DNA from 3 places in the Anaerobacillus sp. QJM3NY_32 genome. Region 3 is predicted to be linked to each of the others. Evidence: riboswitches for the same ligand, from Rfam matches in the RefSeq annotation. Region 3 holds a riboswitch; each other region holds the start of a gene.
What was found. Region 3 has a riboswitch for S-adenosylmethionine ahead of AC0VYH_RS11950 (homocysteine S-methyltransferase family protein). Riboswitches for the same ligand answer to the same signal wherever they lie in the genome.
Positions count from the first base shown of each region.

Region 1: another riboswitch for S-adenosylmethionine. It lies ahead of mtnK (S-methyl-5-thioribose kinase); the one in region 3 lies ahead of AC0VYH_RS11950 (homocysteine S-methyltransferase family protein).
Region 2: another riboswitch for S-adenosylmethionine. It lies ahead of AC0VYH_RS13745 (Na+/H+ antiporter NhaC family protein); the one in region 3 lies ahead of AC0VYH_RS11950 (homocysteine S-methyltransferase family protein).

Region 1 covers NZ_CM149684.1:711,848-718,993, reverse strand. The annotation lists gene AC0VYH_RS03935 (aminotransferase class I/II-fold pyridoxal phosphate-dependent enzyme) at 1-698, opposite strand, end outside; gene AC0VYH_RS03930 (carbon-nitrogen family hydrolase) at 807-1,589, shown strand; SAM riboswitch class I at 1,676-1,812, shown strand; gene mtnK (S-methyl-5-thioribose kinase) at 1,927-3,138, shown strand; gene mtnA (S-methyl-5-thioribose-1-phosphate isomerase) at 3,139-4,203, shown strand; gene AC0VYH_RS03915 (sugar ABC transporter substrate-binding protein) at 4,200-5,333, shown strand; gene AC0VYH_RS03910 (sugar ABC transporter ATP-binding protein) at 5,330-6,838, shown strand; gene AC0VYH_RS03905 (ABC transporter permease) at 6,894-7,146, shown strand, end outside.
Region 2 covers NZ_CM149684.1:2,610,561-2,617,706, reverse strand. The annotation lists gene AC0VYH_RS13755 (YolD-like family protein) at 1-154, shown strand, start outside; gene AC0VYH_RS13750 (alpha/beta fold hydrolase) at 316-1,155, shown strand; SAM riboswitch class I at 1,349-1,452, shown strand; gene AC0VYH_RS13745 (Na+/H+ antiporter NhaC family protein) at 1,523-2,818, shown strand; one part of gene AC0VYH_RS13740 (IS3 family transposase) at 2,984-3,368, shown strand; one part of gene AC0VYH_RS13740 (IS3 family transposase) at 3,368-4,320, shown strand; gene AC0VYH_RS13735 (hypothetical protein) at 4,381-5,058, opposite strand; gene AC0VYH_RS13730 (SLC13 family permease) at 5,352-6,974, shown strand; gene AC0VYH_RS13725 (MFS transporter) at 7,007-7,146, shown strand, end outside.
Region 3 covers NZ_CM149684.1:2,263,730-2,270,875, forward strand. The annotation lists gene rlmN (dual-specificity RNA methyltransferase RlmN) at 1-102, shown strand, start outside; gene AC0VYH_RS11925 (hypothetical protein) at 239-619, shown strand; gene AC0VYH_RS11930 (S-Ena type endospore appendage) at 639-1,133, opposite strand; gene AC0VYH_RS11935 (hypothetical protein) at 1,302-1,739, opposite strand; partial or broken gene AC0VYH_RS11940 (5'-nucleotidase C-terminal domain-containing protein) at 1,998-2,804, shown strand; gene AC0VYH_RS11945 (DUF3895 domain-containing protein) at 2,926-3,915, shown strand; SAM riboswitch class I at 4,008-4,117, shown strand; gene AC0VYH_RS11950 (homocysteine S-methyltransferase family protein) at 4,197-5,246, shown strand; gene murB (UDP-N-acetylmuramate dehydrogenase) at 5,687-6,610, shown strand; gene AC0VYH_RS11960 (hypothetical protein) at 6,840-7,115, shown strand.

The DNA.
Region 1 (7,146 bases), 1.6 Mb from region 3:
CCCACATCTTTAGCACCTTCTGTTTCCAAAAAGCTTTTAGGACGTTCTCCATCGAATCCGATCGCTCCATAAGCAAAATCATGAACGACACAGATGTCATTGGCATCCGCAAACCTAACCGTTTCATCAAAAAAGCTTTTCGTTGCTATAGCAGCGGTAGGATTGTTTGGATAATTTAAAAACATGAGCTTTGCTTTTGCAAGAGCACTCTCTGGGATCGCGCTATAATCAGGCAGAAAATCATTTTGTTCAAGTAACGGCATCATTTGCATATCCGCTTCAGCCATCGCAACTCCAGACCAATAATCAGGATAGCCAGGATCTGGCACGAGCGCCACGTCACTTTTATTTAACAAACATTGACTGACTTCTACAAGGCCAGCTTTTCCACCAAAGAGGACGGCTACCTCTTTCTCCGGATCAAGCTCAACACCAAACTCTCGCTTATAGAATTCAGCCGCGGCTTGTTTCAGAAAAGGCTGCCCCCTAAATGGCGGATACTTGTGGTATGCAGGGTTTTCAGCTGCCTGCTGCAAAGACTCGATAATATGTGCAGGCGTCGGCTGGTCAGGATTTCCTTGGCCAAGGTTAATAATGTCATATCCCGCCTCTACATAACGGTTCACTTTTCCAGCAAGCTTCGCAAAAAATTGTTCTGGTAAACGTTTAAGTGCATCTGAAGTTTGAAATTGTTTCAAATGGAATCACATCCTGTTAAAATTTTCGAGAAATTCTAATAAGTTATGTTATCTTGGATACACAACCATGTAAAGGTCAATTTCTAAACATGTAAGGAGGACAAATCAATGAAAAACCTTGCCCTGTTGCAATTTGATATTGCTTTTGGCAATCCAGAAAAGAATTTCTCTAAAGTTGAAGAGCTTGTTTCTAAGGCGGTGAGTGACAAACCAGATATCATCGTTTTACCAGAATTGTGGTCCACAGGTTATGATTTATCTCGTCTTGATGAAATTGGAGATACTGATGCAGAAAAGTCGATTGCTTTTCTATCTCGCCTCGCCAAAAAAAACGACGTAAATATTGTCGGGGGCTCCATCGCTAAGCATCATAACGGCGAAGTAACGAACACCATGCTTGTGTTCAATCGAGATGGGCAGCTCGTTCATGAGTATAGCAAAGCGCACCTGTTTCGTTTAATGAATGAAGAGAAATTCCTCGTTTCTGGAAATGAAAAAAGTCATTTTACACTTGAAGAACTCCCATGTGCCGGGTTCATTTGTTATGATATTCGCTTTCCTGAGTGGCTTCGCCTTCATGCAGTTGAAGGTGCCCAAGTATTGTTCGTACCAGCAGAATGGCCAAAGCAACGCACCGATCATTGGCGAGCATTACTTATCAGTCGCGCGATTGAAAATCAGTGCTACGTGATTGCTTGTAATCGTGTCGGGGAAGATCCTGATAATACGTTTGGAGGACACTCATTGATCATTGATCCGTGGGGAACAATTATCGCAGAAGCAGGAGAAGAAGAGGTTATTTTAACAGGTTCTATTGACGAAGAGGAAATGTCATCAATCCGGAGTCGCATTCCTATCTTTGAAGATCGACGTCCAGATATTTATAAATAATATTCAAAATATTATTGACAAACATGTTCCTTTCTATGTAACATACATTTCAAGCGAAAAAATTGTAAAATAATTTCATAAACTTTCTCTTATCAAGAGCAGGCTGAGGGATTTGGCCCTATGACGCCCAGCAACCGACCTATTTTAAAGTCCAGATGAATCGATGACTTAAATGGCACGGTGCTACTTCCAACAGGATGATATTCATTCTGGAAGATAAGAGGTGTGAAGTATCTCTGTCTTCAAGCCTCTTTCTTCGGAAAGAGGCTTTTTTTATGCCGAAATTCCGATCTTCATGCAATACAACAACCATAAATAGTTGAAAGGGGAATTTTACATGGGTATTCAGATCACTTCAGGGTACACACCGTTTACAAGCGAAACAGTTGTGCAATTTTTAGAGCATCACGAGCTTTTGGATCGCACCGCTCCTGTTCATGTAAAGGAAATTGGCGATGGCAATTTAAATTATGTCTTTCATGTTCAACACAAGAAAACAGGACAATCCTGGATCGTCAAACAAGCCTTGCCTTATGCCAAAGTAGTTGGCGAATCCTGGCCGCTTACACTTGATCGGTCCAGAATTGAAAGCGAGGCGCTCAAGCAAGCTCACTCGCTCGTTCCTGACTTTTCTCCAATCGTTTATTTGCATGACTCTGAAAAAGCCGCAACGGTTATGGAAGATTTATCAACGCACACTATTTTACGCAAAGGACTTATTGAAGGACGTATATATCCTGAACTTGCAAGAAACGTCGGTACCTACCTCGCTCATACGCTCTTTTTCACTTCTGACTACGGTCTTGGTTCGGCAAATAAGAAAGAGCTTGCCAAACGGTTTAGTAATCCAGACTTATGTGGCATAACAGAAACCCTCGTATTTTCAGATCCTTTCTATAATGCCGAAAGCAATGCCTTTACAGAAGAGCTTCGAGCAGATGTTGAATCGCTCTGGGAAGATGACGATTTCCTCACTGAAGTGGCCTCCCTCAAACACTCTTTTTTAACAAAAGGAGAAGCTTTGATACATGGGGACTTACATACAGGTAGCCTGTTTGTTACGGAAAGCTCAACCAAAATAATCGATCCAGAATTTGCTTTCTATGGGCCAGCTGGTTTTGATGTCGGTGCTTTTATCGCCAATATTGCGCTTAGTATCCTGTCGCAGGAGGCCCATAGATCAGAAGAAGAGAAAGAAGGATACCTCGCTTATTTATTTGGCGTCACTACCGAGGTTTGGAACGTATTTGAATCTACTTTCCGATCATTATGGGACGACCATCTCTCAGAAGATAATCGTTATTCGAGAGGATACCTAGACGCTCTTCTACAATCTATTTTTGTCGATAGCATTGGATTTTCCGGCTGTAAAATCATCCGAAGAACGATTGGACTTGCTCATGTAGAAGAGATCGAGACGATCAGTGATCCAAGAGTAAAACTCGCTGTGGAAAAAAAGGCGCTTACCCTTGGAAAAAAACTTATTTTAGACCGAAAAAGCATCACTTCGATTGAACAATACATTAAAGCAATCAAGGAGGTCATTTAAATGACTGTTATCTCATCACTCCAGTGGAAAGGTGATCATCTCTTACTCCTCGATCAACGGCATCTTCCACAACAAGAGATCTACCTTAAGCAAACGGCAATCGAGGATGTCTGGAATAGCATTTCTGCCCTTGTGGTCCGCGGAGCACCAGCCATTGGAATCGCCGCAGCGTATGGTCTTGTTCTTTGGAGTCAGCATGTTCAAACAAACGAAGCAACAGCGTTCAAGACAGCGCTAGTCAACCAAGGAAAATATCTTGCCTCCTCTCGTCCCACTGCAGTTAATCTCTCTTGGGCGATCGATCGCATCATCCGAGCTAGCTTTTCCTTACCAACAGTTCAAAAAATGAAAGAAGCGATTCTGCACGAAGCACTTACTATCCATAAAGAGGATGAACTTGTCTGTCAGCGTATTGGAGAACATGGTCTGAAGCTATTAAATGATGGGGATACCATCCTCACACACTGCAATGCAGGTGGGATCGCAACAGCAAAATACGGGACTGCTCTTGCGCCTCTCCATCTGGCAAAGGAAAACGGTCTCTCCATCTCTGCAATTGCGACGGAAACCAGACCAGTTCTACAGGGTGCTCGATTAACCGCATGGGAGCTTGAGCGTGCTGGTATTGACGTTACGCTTATTACAGACAGTATGGTAGCTCACGTATTAAAAACAAAGAAAATCGCTGCAGTAATTGTTGGTGCTGATCGGATTGCTGCAAATGGTGATACAGCTAATAAGATTGGTACGCTCGGCCTTGCCCATATCGCAAAAGCATACAACGTTCCTTTTTATGTTGCTGCACCCATCTCAACAATTGACTACTCGATCCCTGACGGAGAAGCGATTCCGATTGAGGAGCGAGACACGAAAGAAGTCACGCACTATAAAGGTGAACGTGTTGCAGCTGAAAACATTGGTGTATTTAATCCTGCTTTTGATGTGACGCCAAATGAATTACTTAACGGAATCATTACGGAGCACGGTATCGTTCGAACACCGTCTGCTGAAAACCTTGCTCATCTTGCTTTCCCACACGCTAAAAACACGGAGGTACATTCATGAAACGCTTAGGACTTATTTTATCCATTCTTCTTCTCGTCGTGCTTGCAGCTTGTACGAGTGAGCAAGATGCCGTAAGTGCACCAGAAGCAAGCAATACGGAATCAAGTGAGGCAACTACGAACACGGGTGAAGAAACGTCTAAAGTTTCTTCAGACATTCCAAAAGAAGTTCAAAAACCTATCAAAATAGCAGCGATTATGCAAGCATCCCTCGGTACATTTTCTTCCCAGTACGTAAAAGGAGTTGAAGATCAGGTTGAAAAATTTGGCGGAAGCGTTCAAGTTTATAATGCTGATAATGACCTTTCCAAAATGGCTACACACCTTGATACAGCCATCAACCAAAAAGTCGATGCGATCTTAATTGATCATGGCCGAGCAGATGCACTCGAAGCTGGAGTGAAAAAAGCCGTTGATAAAGGCATACCTGTCGTTGTGTTTGATAGCGATATTAACGTGCCAGGTGTAACAGTTATTGATCAAGATGATTATAGTCTTGCATGGAATACATTAAAAACGCTTGCTCAAGATTTAAATGGTGAAGGAAATATTGTCTATGTGTGGGTAGGAGGATTTGCGCCCATGGAGCGACGAAATGCGATTTATGAGGCCTTCCAGGAGCGCTATCCAGAAATCAATGAAATCGCTAAGTTCGGGACCGCGAGTGCTAATACAGCTCTTGATACCCAAACCCAAATGGAAACTATTCTAAAGCAATATCCAAACAAAGGAGATATTGATGCTGTATTTGCCCCATGGGATGAATTTGCGAAAGGCGCTACTCGTGCCATTGAGCAAGCTGGTCGAGAAGAAATCAAAGTTTATGGCATCGACATGAGTGACGAAGATCTCCAAATGATGCAAAAGGATAATAGCCCATGGCTTTCATCTGCCGCTACTGATCCGGCGGAAGTAGGACGTGTTCAAGTACGTTTTGCTTATCAGAAAATTGCTGGAGAAGAAACGCCTGAGATTTTCTCACTTGATCCGCATCTAGTAAAACAATCTGATTTACCAGACGAAACCATTTCAATGAGTGAATTAGGCAATTACGTCGATGACTGGGGCTCTTCTGACGCAGCTATTTCTCCGTGGATGGAGAAATTAACGCAACAGGATGATAGCAAATGAGTGAGTTATACATTCAAAACATTTCTAAATCATTCGGAAATATCCCTGTATTAAAAAACGTCTCCCTAACGATTCGTTCAGGCGAAGTGCACGCCCTGCTCGGTACGAATGGAGCTGGTAAAAGCACGCTTATGAAAATGGTTTGTGGAGACTATGAACGAGACAGCGGTTCTATTTTACTTAACGGAGAACCTCTACCGATTCATACACCTTCCGATGCAAAAAAAGCTGGCATCGGAATGGTTGTACAAGAAGTCGATACGGCTTTGTTTCCTACCCTATCCGTTTCTGAAAATATTTGGGCTGACTCAATGAATAAATCTCCTTTCAAACGCTATTCTTCTAACAAAGAACGGCAACGAACAAGAGATTTACTTAACTCTCTCGGTATTACTTTAACACCTGATAAACTGGCTTGCGAATGCTCGCTGTCAGAGAAACAAATGATCTTAATTGCTCGAGCAATGGCACAGGAGACGCAATATTTGATCCTGGATGAACCAACTGCTCCACTTAGTGTAGAGGAAACAAAGCTATTATTTCATCTTATTAACAAACTGAAGAAGAAAGGCGTGGGGATGATTTACATTTCTCACCGCATGCCAGAAATAGAAGAAATAAGCGACCGTTTTACGATTTTACGAGACGGCAAAGTTCATCTTTCCGCTGAAACAAAAACTGTTTCAGCGGATGAGATCATTTCCAGTATGGTTGGATCAACCCTTAGAAAAAAAGAACCCCGTCAAACAAAGAGCACGAGTCATGCTTTAATGCGGGCTGAGAATCTCTTTATACCCGAAACTGGAAAAACAGTGAATTTCTTATTGAATCATGGAGAAATCATTGGTGTCGCAGGACTTGTAGGTGCAGGAAAATCGGAAACGGCATTAACCCTCTTTGGAGCAACAAAGCATACAAGAGGATGTGTTCACATTAACAACCAAACATACCGCTTTCGCTCTCCAGCTGACGCGATTAAAGCCGGGATTTGTCTTGTACCAGAAGAGCGAAGAAAATCGGGTATTCTACTCGATTTCTCATTATCAGAAAACCTAACGCTCCCTTCTCTACGGCGTCATTCACTCAGAGGATTCCTTAATCGAAAAAAAGAGGAAAATTATTCATCCAGGCAAATAACTCAGCTCGGCATTAAAGCAGCTTCACCTAAAGAACCGATCCATCATCTCAGTGGGGGAAATCAACAGAAAGCAGCTATCGGAAAATGGTTATACGATGATCAGAAAGTATTTCTCTTTGATGAACCAACAAAAGGCATTGATGTGAAAGCCAAAGCAGAAGTGATAGCTCTAATAAAAGAGCTTGCCGATCAAGGGAAAGGGGTTATATATTTTTCCAGCGAAATCGAAGAGCTTCTTGATCTATCAGATAGAATCCTTGTCATGTACGATGGCGAAATTACTGCCACGCTCACAGGTGAAGAGATGACAGAGGAAGCCATTATGCAAGCAGCTACAGGAGGTAGGAAGATTGAAATCAGCAGCTGAACTCGTACAAACACAAAATCAAAGAGGGATCGCCTCACCATTCAAGGATAAAGTGATCAGCTTTTTCGTCAAATATGGTACGTTACTCGTCATCGTTGGACTTATTCTCATCTTCACTATTCTTAACGATCGCTTTCTTACTTACAGTAACTTTGCGGATATCCTTCGCTCCATTTCAATTGTGACACTCGTTGCACTCGGTGTTACCTTTACATTAATTGTTGGAGGTTTTGACTTATCTGTTGGCTCAACCGTTAGTCTCGCTACTGTTGCGAGCGCATCTGCCTTAGTCTGGTATCGGCAAGAAC
Region 2 (7,146 bases), 350 kb from region 3:
TTGTTTTCAACACTTTAGTGGGGGAGAAACGAAAACTCTCTTTGGATATGTGGACTATGTAGATCCACTTACGAAAGAACTGCGTATTATTGACCATAATGAAAAAAGGACAACGATAAAGCTGCTGGACCTTGTGCACGTAGAGTTAGAATGAAAAAAATGGAGTATCCTCTCGGATGTAAAAAAAGTTTTTCATTTCAGGATTGGGGTAAAATAATTATAAAGTCAAACCTGAATAAGTGAGACCATCCTGTCTGGTTAGAAACGAAGGGTGAATCAGATCAGATGAATTCAAAATCCGGAGTGAGATGAAAGATGCTATTAGCTCAAAATCTTAAACAAAATACGGAAAAGATCAAAGGAATTGATATTCACTATGAATACTATAGAAATGACACAGCCGTCGATCGGCCAGTATTAACGCTTCTTCACGGTTTTCTATCGTCGAGCTTCAGCTTCAGAAGATTGATACCATTATTAACAAAGGCATATACTGTTGTTGCCATTGATCTTCCTCCGTTCGGAAAAAGTGAAAAGTCTAATCGTTTTGTCCACTCTTATCATAATTATGCGGAAGTGGTGGTTGAACTTTTAGAAAGGCTTTCAATTGATCATACTGTTATGATCGGCCATTCTATGGGTGGGCAAGTAGCAATGAGAGCCTCGGCTATGAAAGATGATCTCGTTAGTAAGAATATTTTACTGTGCAGTTCAGGATATCTTGAAAAGGCTAAACAGAGTCTAGTGTATACATCGTACTTACCTTTTTTCTCGGTATACTTGAAAAGGTGGCTTTATCGAAAAGGTGTTAGAGGAAATTTGCTTAATTGTGTTTATGATCCTTCCCTTATCGATGAAGAAATGATGGATGGATATATCCAACCTTTCTTCAATGAGGGTATCTTTCGGTCATTAGTTAGGATGATTCGAGATCGCGAAGGAGATTTGTCAGAAGTTGAACTAAATCAAATTCATACACCTAGCCTACTAATATGGGGAGAAAATGACAGAGTTGTGCCGTTGAAAATTGGGAAGCGTCTCAGTAAGGATCTCCCAAATGCTAAACTGATCATCTATGAAAAAACCGGTCACCTTCTACCAGAAGAAAAACCGGAATCGATTATGAAGGATATTGAGTGGTTTTTAGGAAAATAAAGATTGATCTATTGCAAAAATTGGTAGTCATACAAAGCTTGAACCAGACTAGTTAATCAGGTAAACTCCTTAAAGGATGAGGAGTTTATTTTGATGCAGTTAATCAAAGTTGACTCATCAGAATAATGCGTGATAAAGTAAAGCTCGTTATGAAAAAGTAAAATGAAGCATGCGCTCATTAATAATTGTATATTTCTTATTAAGAGAAGTGGAGGGACCTGGCCCAAAGAAGCTTCAGCAACCTCTGATCATCAGAAAGGTGCTGCTTCCAGCAAGAGAAATCTTGAGAGATAAGTGCAAAAGCCTTCTTCTCTTGAAGTGGGCTTTTTTTATTGAGACAGAATAAAAGATGAAGGAGACATGAATAATGGAGAAAGAAATAAAGGGGAACGGCCTGGCTTTACTTCCCCTTGGAATATTTATTGTGCTTTTTATTGGTACAGCTATCATAACAAAGGACTTTTATAGTATGCCTGTTATTCTCGCTTCTCTAATTGCGGCGGGCGTAGCTCTTTCGATGAATCGAAAAGAAAGCTTTATGAAAAAAGTGGAAGTGTTTTGTCGTGGAGCAGGTAATACGAATATCATATTAATGATTTTGGTCTTTTTACTGGCTGGGGCGTTTGCCGGAACAGCTGAAAAAATTGGAGCAGTAGATTCGATTGTTAATTTAGGTATATCAATTCTACCGGCTAATCTTTTAATCGTAGGTTTGTTTGTCATTGGCTGTTTTATTTCTATTTCGATGGGTACATCGATGGGAACGATTGTAGCACTTGCTCCCATTGGAATTGGAATTGCAGAGCAAACCGGAGTTGCCCCGGCACTGGCTTTATCAGCGGTCATAGGTGGGGCAATGTTTGGTGACAATCTTTCTATGATTTCAGATACTACGATTGCGGCAGTACGCACACAAAATACGCAAATGAAAGATAAATTCAAAGTAAACTTTTTTATAGTCTTGCCAGCTGCTATTGTAACAGCCATTATTTATGGTGCTTTAACGATGGGAGAGCAAGCAACGGTTGGAGGAGAACACGCATTTGATTTCGTTACAATTATCCCTTATTTAGGTGTACTGATCGCAGCGATCGCTGGTGTTAATGTTCTTATTGTACTTGTAAGTGGTACCTTATTTGCTGGGATTGTAGGTTTATATAACGGAACATTTGGAATGAGTGAACTGATCTCCACGGTTACAGAGGGCATAAAAGGGATGGAAGACCTTGCCATGATTGCTCTCGTCATCGGAGGGATGATTGAAGTCATTAAGCATAACGGAGGAATACAATACGTATTGGACAAAATCCTGAGCAAAGTAACTTCTCGTAGAGGAGCAGAGTTTGGTATCGCCGGTCTCGCAAGCGTGCTTGATTTATCAACAGCTAACAACACCATTTCGATCATAATGGGGGGGCCACTTGCGAAAAACATTTCCGAAGAATATGGGGTAGACCCACGAAAGTCTGCTAGTATTCTTGATATTTTCTCAGGTAGTATACAGGGCATGCTCCCATATGGGGCACAGGTGCTTGCAGTAGCAGGTCTTGCGTCGATTTCGCCACTCGCTCTACTACCGTATTCAATTTATCCAATCCTCATTGCTATTGCAGGAATTATTGCGATTTTCATCAACTATCCTTCTATTTCGAAAAAGGGCTAAAGTGATAGTAAACAGAATCTTGAATTAAAATTTGATATGAGCATTTAAAAAACAGGTAGCTCAATTTAATATGTACCCTATAGAGTAGACACTTAAAAAAAGTCTGCCCTATAGGGTACTTTTATGTATAATGAGGACAAATTCTACGATGGGAAATGATTATTAATGAGTAAGAAAGTATTCTCAGAGGAAGATGTCAAAACACTTGCCTCTAATAAATTTGTGAAATCAGTTAGTGAAAAAGGAATCACATACAGTGATGAATTTAAGCGAATATTCATTACGGAGTATGAAAAAGGAAAACTACCGAGTCAGATTTTTAAAGAAAATGGATTTGATGTCGATACTCTCGGACACGAAAGAGTACATTCTGCCGCGAGAAGGTGGAGACAGGGTTATAAAAACAAAGGGATTAATGGACTTACTGACACTCGTAAAGAAAGCTCCGGAAGATCCAAAGATAAGGAACTGTCTTTAGAGGAAAAATACAAACGTTTAGAAGCTCAAAATAACCTATTAAAAGCAGAGAATGATCTCCTAAAAAAGCTCGAAATGATGGAAAAGGGGATGGGAAAAAAGAGATAAAATTAGCTGCTTCTCTCAAGTTTGAATTAATCCGCCATATCATCCATGAGTATCAACTTAAAAATATGGTCCGATACTTATGTTCCGTAGTGGGTGTCTCACGATCTGGTTATTATCGTTATTTCACTGAAGGTGCTCGAAAGCGTCGAACAGAAAACGAGGCGCGAGACCAAGTTTTAAAAGACTGGATCCTAAAAGCCTATGCCTTTAAAAAGCGAAAAAAAGGGGCACGTCAAATCAAGATGACGCTAGCTAACCAGTATCAAATAACCTATAACTTAAAACGCATACGCAGAATCATGAAAAAATACGGAATCGTATGTCCGATCAGAAGAGCGAATCCCTATCGTCGTATGGCGAAAGCAACGAAAGAGCACAGCGTTGTACCAAACAAACTTGAGCGAAACTTCAAACAAGGCATCCCAGGGAAAGTACTTCTAACTGACATTACCTATTTGTTTTATGGAAATAAGAAGAAAGCGTATCTATCTACCATAAAGGACGGCTCTACGAATGAGATCCTAGCTTATCATGTGTCTGACCGAATTACGCTCGATCTAGCGACAGATACGTTAGTAAAACTTAAAAACAACCGTAAAGCAAAACTAGATGCGAATGCCTTTATTCATTCTGATCAAGGCTTTCACTATACTCACCCTACCTACCAAAAACAGCTAAAGAAATACGGTTTAGATCAGTCTATGTCTAGAAGAGGAAACTGTTGGGATAATGCCCCACAGGAATCTTTCTTTGGTCACTTTAAAGACGAAGCCTCAATAAAACCTTGTCAAACACTAATCGAATTAAAACGTGAAGTTAAGAGTTATATGATGTATTACAACCTGGATAGATGTCAGTGGAACTTAAAAAAGATGACCCCTGTTCAATACAGGAATCATCTTCTTAATGTTGCCTAGTCTTTTTTAAACTGTCCTTTACACAGGGTACATATTAATTTGAGCTACCTGCTTTTTTTATTATCCTTCGATTTGTTTTTGAAGATGCACAATTCGTTGAGGAAGAATGTACAAGTATTCAATAAGTGAATCTAGTAAGTCGATAATTAAGTTGGCCGTTTCTTCGCTTGTAGCTTTCTCAAGACAAAGGAGGTTATTTAAATTACTACCTTTGCCTAGTAGGTGTCCTAGTTTTACAATTGGTTCTTCTAAATCAATCTGTTTAGCAAGTGTTTCTAGCTGTTTAGAAAGTGGCTGTCCTAGCTCATTTTCAGATAGAAAACTACCTGTAATGCTCTCAAGAACACGATTAGCCATTACAGCCGTTGCGGTCCAATCCTTCATGTTATGTACATTCACTGCTGAGCGATAAACACGCTCAAGGTCATCGGGTAATCTAGCTGTGCTAGTCAGTCTGCCGAGCGGCTCTCGTGTAAAAGAGGTTTGATGCACGAATAGCTCAACTTCTTCTCCGCGATCATTATGGGACGTTTTAATGAGTATGAAAAGCACAGCTTCTTTACAAATAGAGCAGCGAGAAAGCGTGGAGAACACAGCCTGATTAATTTGATAATCGAACTTCAGTTGAAATGAAGCATCGCTTCCGCATTCTGGACATTCTGTATTAGCTGATTTTGGAAGCTTTGTTTGTCCGTATTTCACAACCGAATTAATAGTAGTCTGTTGTATCTTTCTCATCATATACCCCCTGGATCGATTTTGAGCAACTTGTTGTGGATTGTGTATCTATTCTTACATTTAATCATTGAGTTTATTTATTTTGAATTATAAAAAACATATCATCAACTTATAATTTTCGCCCCAAATGGAAATTTAAGGGGGTTGAAATGAATTACTTGTATGGAAATGGAAAAACGAATCAAAAGTCCTTTCTTGAAAGAGAGTAATAAAGTACCAAAATTGTGAATTTATTGACAGATGTGGCGAGCGAATTCTACACTATAGTTTAATGAACGATAGGAGGTATGACTATGGAACAACACCTTTGGAACCAATTATGGAAAGAACATGATCGAGCAAAAGATCTCTTAACATTCGCTTCTTCACACACGCCGGAAATCCCTTCAAAAAGTTCTCAAAAAAATCCAGGTTATGCATCTGGACCAGATCCTGCTTATGATAAAAGGAAACTGACGGGGTTGATCCTCGGACCGGTCCTTTTTCTTAGCATAATGTTGTTTTTTAATCCAAATGGTCTTTCAGAAGCAGGTTTGGCCATCTTAGCAAGTACGGCGTGGATTGCAACGTGGTGGATTACAGAAGCCATTCCGATACCGGCGACGTCTCTTTTACCATTAATTTTATTTCCACTAACGGGCGGACTAAAAGGTGATTTAACAGCATCAGCTTATGGCGATAACACCATTTTTCTCTTTATGGGTGGTTTTTTGATCGCGCTTACAATGCAGAAGTGGCATTTACATAAACGAATTGCTCTTTTCATTATATCAGCAATAGGAACAAGTACAGAGAGAATTGTACTTGGCTTTATGATTGCAACAGGCTTTTTATCAATGTGGATCTCAAACACGGCAACGGCTATGATGATGGTGCCAATTGGGCTGGCGGTGATTTATCAAGTATCCGAGCAGCTTGATATGAAACAAGAAGAAGGGATTCCGCAATTTAATTTTGGAAAAGCCATTATGCTTGGCATCGCGTACAGTGCCTCAATTGGTGGTTTAGCAACATTGATTGGAACACCTCCTAATACCATCTTTGCAGCGGTGGTCAATGAGCTATATGGCATCGAGATTTCATTTGCCCGCTGGATGATGTTTGGCGTACCTTTAACTGTTCTTCTTTTATTCGGCTGCTGGTATTACCTTGTGAAAATGGCATTTCCGATGAATGTTAAAGAGCTGCCAGGCGGGAAAGAGGTGATTAATAAGGAGAAAGCGGATCTTGGGAAAATGTCTATGGAAGAAAAGGTCATTATGGTAGTTTTTTCTTTCACTGCGGTTGCCTGGATTAGCCGTTCCTTTGTTTTAAGTGAGCTTAATCCGAATATAAATGACACTGTCATCGCGATGACTGCAGCGCTATTACTTTTTCTTATACCTGCCCCTTCGAAAAAAGGTGCCTTTCTTTTAGATTGGGATACAGCAAAAGGATTACCATGGGGAATTCTTCTATTATTTGGAGCTGGACTCGCCATTGCTTCTGGCTTTCAGGAATCAGGACTTGCGAATTGGATTGGGGAGCAATTAACGGTTCTTGAAGGCATCCATCTGTTCGTCATTTTACTACTTGTCACATCGCTTGTTATTTTCTTAACGGAGATTACATCAAATACGGCGACGGCGACAATGATGTTTCCAATCATGGCGTCTCTATCATCCGCGATCGGAGTTCATCCTTATGCTCTAATGATTGGGGCAGGAATTGCGTCAAGCTGTGCTTTTATGCTTCCGGTTGCAACCCCTCCGAACGCCGTTGTATTCGGGTCAGGCTATTTAAAAATCCCAGATATGGCGAGAGCAGGTTTCTGGCTAAACCTAACATCTGTCGTCATTATTACACTGGCGATTTATTTTTATATGCCAGTGGTGTGGGGAATTGATCTCACTCAAATTCCCAATCAGTTAAAATAAAAGTAAGATAGAAAATTGAAGGTGATGATCAAGTGTCAGTTGTTCTAAATAACAATCAGCCATATACATCAAAAGATGCGGGTTTCTGGCGAGCGGCGGTTAGTCTTGGATGTGGAGCATTATTAGTCTTTTCGGCACTTTATGCTTTTCAACCATTGCTTCCAATATTTGC
Region 3 (7,146 bases):
ATTAACTGTGTGATCCGTCATGAGAACGGAACAGATATCGATGCTGCATGCGGTCAGCTTCGCAGTAAACAAGTAAAGAAACTTGAAAATGCAGGTAAATAATTCAATTAAGACGCACCTTTAACGGTGCGTCTTTTTTATGTATAGTAGGTGACACACTCTCAAACGGGGGAAGCATACACTGTAAACAAAAACGTTTATTTTTAGAAAATAGATGTTTATATATGGGAGATGAATTATGAAAGGATTTATTATTGTCCTTTGTTTTCTCTTTTTATGGATTGCTTCAGGTATTTCTTCCGATTATAACCGCTCAAATCCACCTTTCGAATTAAGTGGTGAGGAAGCAAGCGTAAGATCTGGTTACAATTATCTTCACGTCATCATGACGAACGATCAATTATCAAGATTGGACGTTTATGATCAAAATGGTGATCTTGTGAAGGTTTATTATGAGGAAAGCTTAAAAGAGCTCTATCCATCTGCTACCTATCTCAATGCAGAAATTGATGATGATAAATTGTATCTCATTTTTGAAGAAGAGAATGGTCAAATCATTTCAAAAAGGATTGTCGTGGGGGCGAGAGGATCTTTATCGTTTATGCCTGAAAGAAAATAGAAAGGGCTGATAGAATAGATCAGCACCCTCCATGACACTCTTTGTTCACACAGTCTTGTTTCTTATGTGACTTCTTTTTATATCCATTTACATGGTAATAAATAGTTAGACAATAGCGTCCCGTACAGACGGAGTGCTTCTTATGTCCATGGGGGTGATGAATAGAACCGGTTTCTTTTCGACGATCTCTTGCAACAATCGTTACTTTATAAAGTTGTTGATATGTTCTCGTTCTCGTATTCCCCTCTGGCACATAAAATGCGGGTTCATGACAGTGATCTATTAATACCTCAACTTCCTCACAAACCCCACCATCGTAATAAATTGATAGAGTTCCTGATACTGGTCCTATATCTCCAACCGCCTCCCATATTGGGGCATAAGGATTGAGAAGTGGATCAATTCGAAAGACACCACAGATATTTTCTTCTACCAGCTCTCCCTTTGATTGATGGGGGCGACGCTTTTCACATAAGGGGTGATCTTCTTGAAACAACGATTTACTTCTTGACATAAGAGCACATCCTTAAACTTCCTTTTATATAGTAAATGCATGGACATTTGTTTTGTATAGATAAGCGTCCAAGTAGACTTTAAAAATTAAGTATGATAATAATTCCTAATAATGGTTTACTATATAAAAAAACACTCTCCGTCGTAAGACTTCATCGAGTGCAATATATTATAGTCCTGCCGTATATTGAAGATCCATTTCAACTGTAGCTGTACAGAAAACATCTGGAGTTGGAGGTGCAGCAGAAGTACACTGAATTTGAACCAACGTTACGTTCGTTAGTTCTAATACTAAAGAAGATTGTGCATCAATCGTATACTCCGTTGCAGCGCCAGTATCGTCCGTTACAATAAGAGTCATAACACAATCATTTGCTACTGAACTAGTGTTAATAATTGATAAAAACCCACTAGCTAGTGAAGGTGCTGGAGTACCTACTGGAGCAACTAGCAGGTCAACTGGAACTGGTGCTGCCTCATCTTGACATATAGTACGAATTGGAAGACATCTTTTAATAGCCATTAACGTTGGGTTGTTACCAAAGAAGTTCGGAGTGGAACAAGGGGCAGGACAGCAAAACGATGAAGCTGAGTTTGAATTACACATAAAATATTTCCTCCTGAAGACTTTTATTTTTTCTTTACATCCTCAATGTATGTCCCAGGATATGTACATGTATAAACGGATGTCCAAGTTTTACGAATTAAGTTGATTAAACTTGAAAAAATGTTTAATTAGGTCCATTCACCCGTGTCTCCTGAAGCATTTTCTACTATTTTCAAAATTTTTATTTGAATTCCAAACATTTATTAACAATTATAGGTAAACTAACATTGGGTAAAATGCTTCAATACTTAAGGGGGAATACATATGAATATTCAGGGTACCGAATATGAAGGTATTCCAATTCTATCCGCAGGCGCTCCATTTAAAGCGGGCGGTCGAGGGGGTTCGTCCTACTATACAGATATTCCTGCTGGGGACATTGCGATTAAAAACACAGCTGATCTTTACGTTTATCCCAATACACTGAAAGCGGTGCTGTTAAATGGTGACGAACTGAAGGATTGGCTTGAAATGTCAGCAGGCCAATTTAATGTGATCAACAAAAAAGATAAACAGGAACAGCCTTTAATTAATCCTGATTTCCCTTCTTATAACTACGATGTGATTGATGGCGTTACCTATCAAATCGATGTTACTGAACCGGCGAAATATGATATGAGTGGGAGTGTAGTAAATGCTGATGCGAATCGAATTAAATCGCTAAAATACAACGGAGAAAAGGTAACGAAAGATATGTTCTTTATCGTCGCTACAAATAATTACAGAGCAACAGGCGGTGGGCATTTCCCGCACTTAGACGGTTCGAATATTGTCATTGATTCACCTGATGAAAATAGACAAATTTTAATTGACTATATTCTTGAAAACAAGACAATTAATCCAACAGCTGATCAGAACTGGTCATTTCACACAGTCAATAAGAAGAAACTGAACGTCACTTTTGAATCCTCGTTACAAGCCAAAACCTATGCGGAAAGCATTCAAACGATTCATTTTGTTGATGAAACAGAAAATGGTTTCGCTAAATATACACTCGACTTAACGAAACAGAAAAAAGAAAAGCATCATCATAATCATAAGGGCGAGCACGGCCGCCATCGTTAAGAACGAATTCACGCCAATTCATCAGAATTGGCGTTTCTTATTTTAAGAATTTATCCGATGCAAACAATATTGGAATATTTACTGATATAATGGCATTACTATCGTACAGAAAGGGATTTATATGACACAAAGCCTGACAAGCACCCAAAGAGATGAGCTTTTTTCAGATCTGACAAATGAGCAACAAACGTATGTAATGAATTTTCTTAAACGCGGTAAAAAAACGGCTTTTGCGAATGTAATTGCTAGAAGTAAAGGGCGGATGATTCCAAGTGGGGCAACGGATGAAGAAATCAGGATGCTGCTTGATGATTGGATACTAGAAGATTACATCGATGCGGGCTTCGTTTCAGATGATTTAAAATGTGAGTGCGGTCGCTCTTTACGGTATCAGTATGTTGTTCGACATGCAAAAACAGGAGAAACGCGGCGTTTCGGGATTAATCATTTCGAAGAGCATACCGGATTATCCGCTTCCATTGTGAGAGAAGTTGTGAAGGGATTTATGGAAATAGATTATGAGTTGGATGAGCTACTGTTGAAAAGACAGAACGGCTATCCTACATACGACATTCCTGAAGGATTGAACCTTCCACAAGACATTGAACAGCTACTTTCATTAAATCTTCCATTACTAGATTTACAAGAAAAAAGGCTAAACAGTTTAATCAGATCTTATCGTGAAGAAAAAGAAGCTCTTCAAAGAGGAAGCAACACTGTAGAACAAGTAGTCAACCCGAAAAGCAACCAGGAAGAACCGAAACCAGAAGAGGAATTACAAGGCGCTTTTGATTTGTTCGCGGAAGATGTTCAAGAACCTTTACAAGAAAAGACAAGCGAGAAACCTAAGGAAACCTATTTTGTAGGGGACCTTTCATTTACAACACAGGAAGAGGTAGACTCTTATATTCAGCAAGGTATGGAAAGCGCCCTAATGATTTGTGAGCTTTTGATTAAGGAAGGAAAGGTACAAGACAAGAGATACTCCACAAAGAAACCAAAAATTTATTATGCTGTTTGTACCTACCTCGATTCATTTGTTGCATCTGGATCAATGTCAGTCGAGCCGATAGGGCGTGAAGATCGCATCTATCGTTTGAAAAGCAAGTGAATATCCTAACATTTCGTAATTATCAGATAAGTGATTGACATTTCCAGTTAACCGGTCTATAATTTCACACATGTTCAAAAATTAAATCAACACTCTTATCAAGAGCGGCGGAGGGAATAGGCCCTATGATGCCCGGCAACCTTTCAACTTCAGTTGAAGCTGGTGCCAAATCCTACAGGTGATATCACCTGGAAGATAAGAGGAGGATTATGTTAGCAATCCCTCTTCTTATTGTTTAAGAAGAGGGTTTTTTATTTTATCCAGAAAAGGAGCTGTTACACATGAAAAGAACACTTGAAGAACGATTGCAAGATGGTCCAGTTATTTGCGGGGAAGGTTATCTATTTGAACTAGAGCGTCGTGGTTATTTACAAGCAGGATCATTCGTACCCGAAGTTGCCCTAGACAACCCTGAAGCGCTAAAACAAACGTATCGTGATTATATGCTTGCAGGTTCAGATGTCGTACTTGCTTTTACGTATAATGGTCATCGAGAGAAAATGAGGATTATTGGAAAAGAAGATTTGTTAGAACCGCTCAATAGACAAGCCATCCGCCTGGCTAAAGAAGTCGCGAAGGAACACCCTGAAGAAGAAGCGCTAGTTGCTGGAAACATTTCAAATACAAACTTATTTGATCCTGAAGATGAGGAAAGTAAGGAACAAATTCGGTCAATTTTTGCTGAAATGGTGAAATGGAGCAAAGAAGAAGGCGTTGATTTCATCAACGGCGAAACCTTCTACTTCTATGAAGAAGCCAAAATAGCGCTAGAAGAGATTCAAAAGCAAGGTCTTCAAGCTGTGATTACACTCGGACTTATGAGTGAGAACATTTTAAGGGACGGCTATACGGTTGAGGAAGCTTGCCGTTTATTAGAAGAGCAAGGTGCACTAGTTGTTGGCATGAATTGTTTTAGAGGGCCTGCCACAATGCAGCCTTACATTGAAAAAATTAGACAGTCTGTTAACGGCTATGTTGGTGCTCTTCCAATCCCTTATCGTACAACAGAAGAACACCCAACATTCTTTAACTTACCAGACGGTGGCTGTGCGTGTACATTGCCAACAGAGACGACCTTTCCAACCTCTTTAGACCCGCTTTATTGCAATCGCTATGAACTAGCGGAATGGGCTAAGAAAGCAAAGCAGGTTGGCGTCAATTACTTCGGACTCTGTTGCGGGGCTTCTCCAAGTATGCTGCGAGAGGTGGCTGAAACAGTTGGCAGAACAACTGTAAACTCGGTATATTCTCCAAATATGGAAAAGCACTTTTTGTTTGGAACGGATGAGACATTGAAAGATCACAATACGGCTTATCGAACAAAGGCCTAATTTATAACAACAACCGGAGAACTTAATTTCTCCGGTTGTTGTTTTTTTACCAAAAACCCTATCTGTACACCTGTACTACAGTATTAAAATACATTCATACATAGGATATTATATCTACTACATTTTTTCTATAAGCTGATTATTTTTGATAACGTTGGCGATGATTAGTAACAGTATCTGTAGAAGAGTAACGAATACAATGATTTATGCATTTGATAGGATAACAGCATTTTTCCAATCACGATGTCTGAGATTGATTTTTCCGCTATATAAGTTTCTTTCCAAGTAACATTCTTTTCGAATTAAAGGCTTCTTTTATGAAAAACATCATATTTATCAAGTAGTTGTGTTATTATTTTAAATGTGTTTGAATATGTCCATGAAACATTATTGAACTCAAACCACAATGAAAACGAACTGTTTTATAAGCGAGGTAGCCTATGAATAATCAAAATGTATTAAATGAACTCCGCTCCATTTTACCCAGTGCGGAACTGAAGATAAATGAGCCATTAAATGCACATACGTATACAAGAATGGGTGGATGTGCGGATGTCCTTGTGTTTCCTAACACGTTAGAGGACGCACGAGCAGCAGTTGAGTACGCCTATCAATCTAATTATCCATTAACCATTTTAGGAAAAGGCTCTAATGTTATTATCCAAGATGGAGGCATTAGAGGAATTGTCCTGAATCTTTCTTCACTAAAAGCCATTCAAAAAGATGAAGAAAAAGTTATTGCTCAAGCTGGCGCACGTATTATTGATGCTTCTGAATTTGCTCGTGACAGCAAACTAAGTGGACTCGAATTCGCATGCGGAATCCCAGGCTCTGTCGGCGGAGCTGTTTATATGAACGCAGGAGCATACGGTGGAGAAATCGCGGATTGTCTCGAAAGCGTTCTTGCTGTAACAAAGGAAGGAAAGCTCGTTAAATTGACAGCTGATGAACTTGATTTATCTTACCGTCATAGTAATGTAGAAGAAAATGGTCTTCTTGTCCTTGAAGCTACTTTCAAGCTTAAAGTTGGAGAGTATGAGGATATTAAAGCAATCATGGATGACTTAACGGAAAAACGTGAAACAAAGCAACCGTTAGAATACCCTTCATGTGGCAGTGTGTTTAAACGACCTCCTGGCCTTTTTGCTGGTAAGCTCATTCAGGACTCACAGCTTCAGGGTACACGAATCGGTGGAGCTGAAGTCTCCAAAAAGCATGCTGGCTTTATTGTAAATATCGATAATGCGACAGCGACTGACTATCTGGACGTGATTCATCATGTGCAGCGAACAGTAAAAGAAAAGTTTGATGTCGATCTTGAACGTGAAGTTCGCGTGATCGGGGAACCACCTGAAAAACCATAATTCACATGACAGCCGCTCTTACAGAAAGAGCGGCTTTAGCGTTTTGTACTGATGTTAAAACATCGGCCGTTTTCCATAGAACTGATCATTATCATTTTACATATAAGGTGTTTTTACACATGGGAATACGCACCAGTATATTAAGGCCGAGTTGACTTAAACTAATCTGTGTGACTAACAATTGATTAGAAACACACCTTTAAACTTTTAGTTAAGGAAGTGACCTGAAGTGTACAATAAAAAGCGTAATCAAAAAGGGAAAGGGAAAACCGCTACCGTCATGGCTTTAAGTGCATTAGGAGGAGCGGCTGCATACGCACTAACTAGTCGGATGCAGGATGGGTTTATGGGCATGCAACAGCATCATTCTCAACAAAATTCTTCCCATCAATCTCACTCTCAACATCAGGATCCAGAATCTTTGAAGCAAATGGCTTCCGCTCAAGGAATTGATAATGATGCCATTGCCCAATTCACAAACGCAATAAAAGACGATTTGCGCTAATTTAAGCACTCCCACTTGGGGGTGCTTTTCT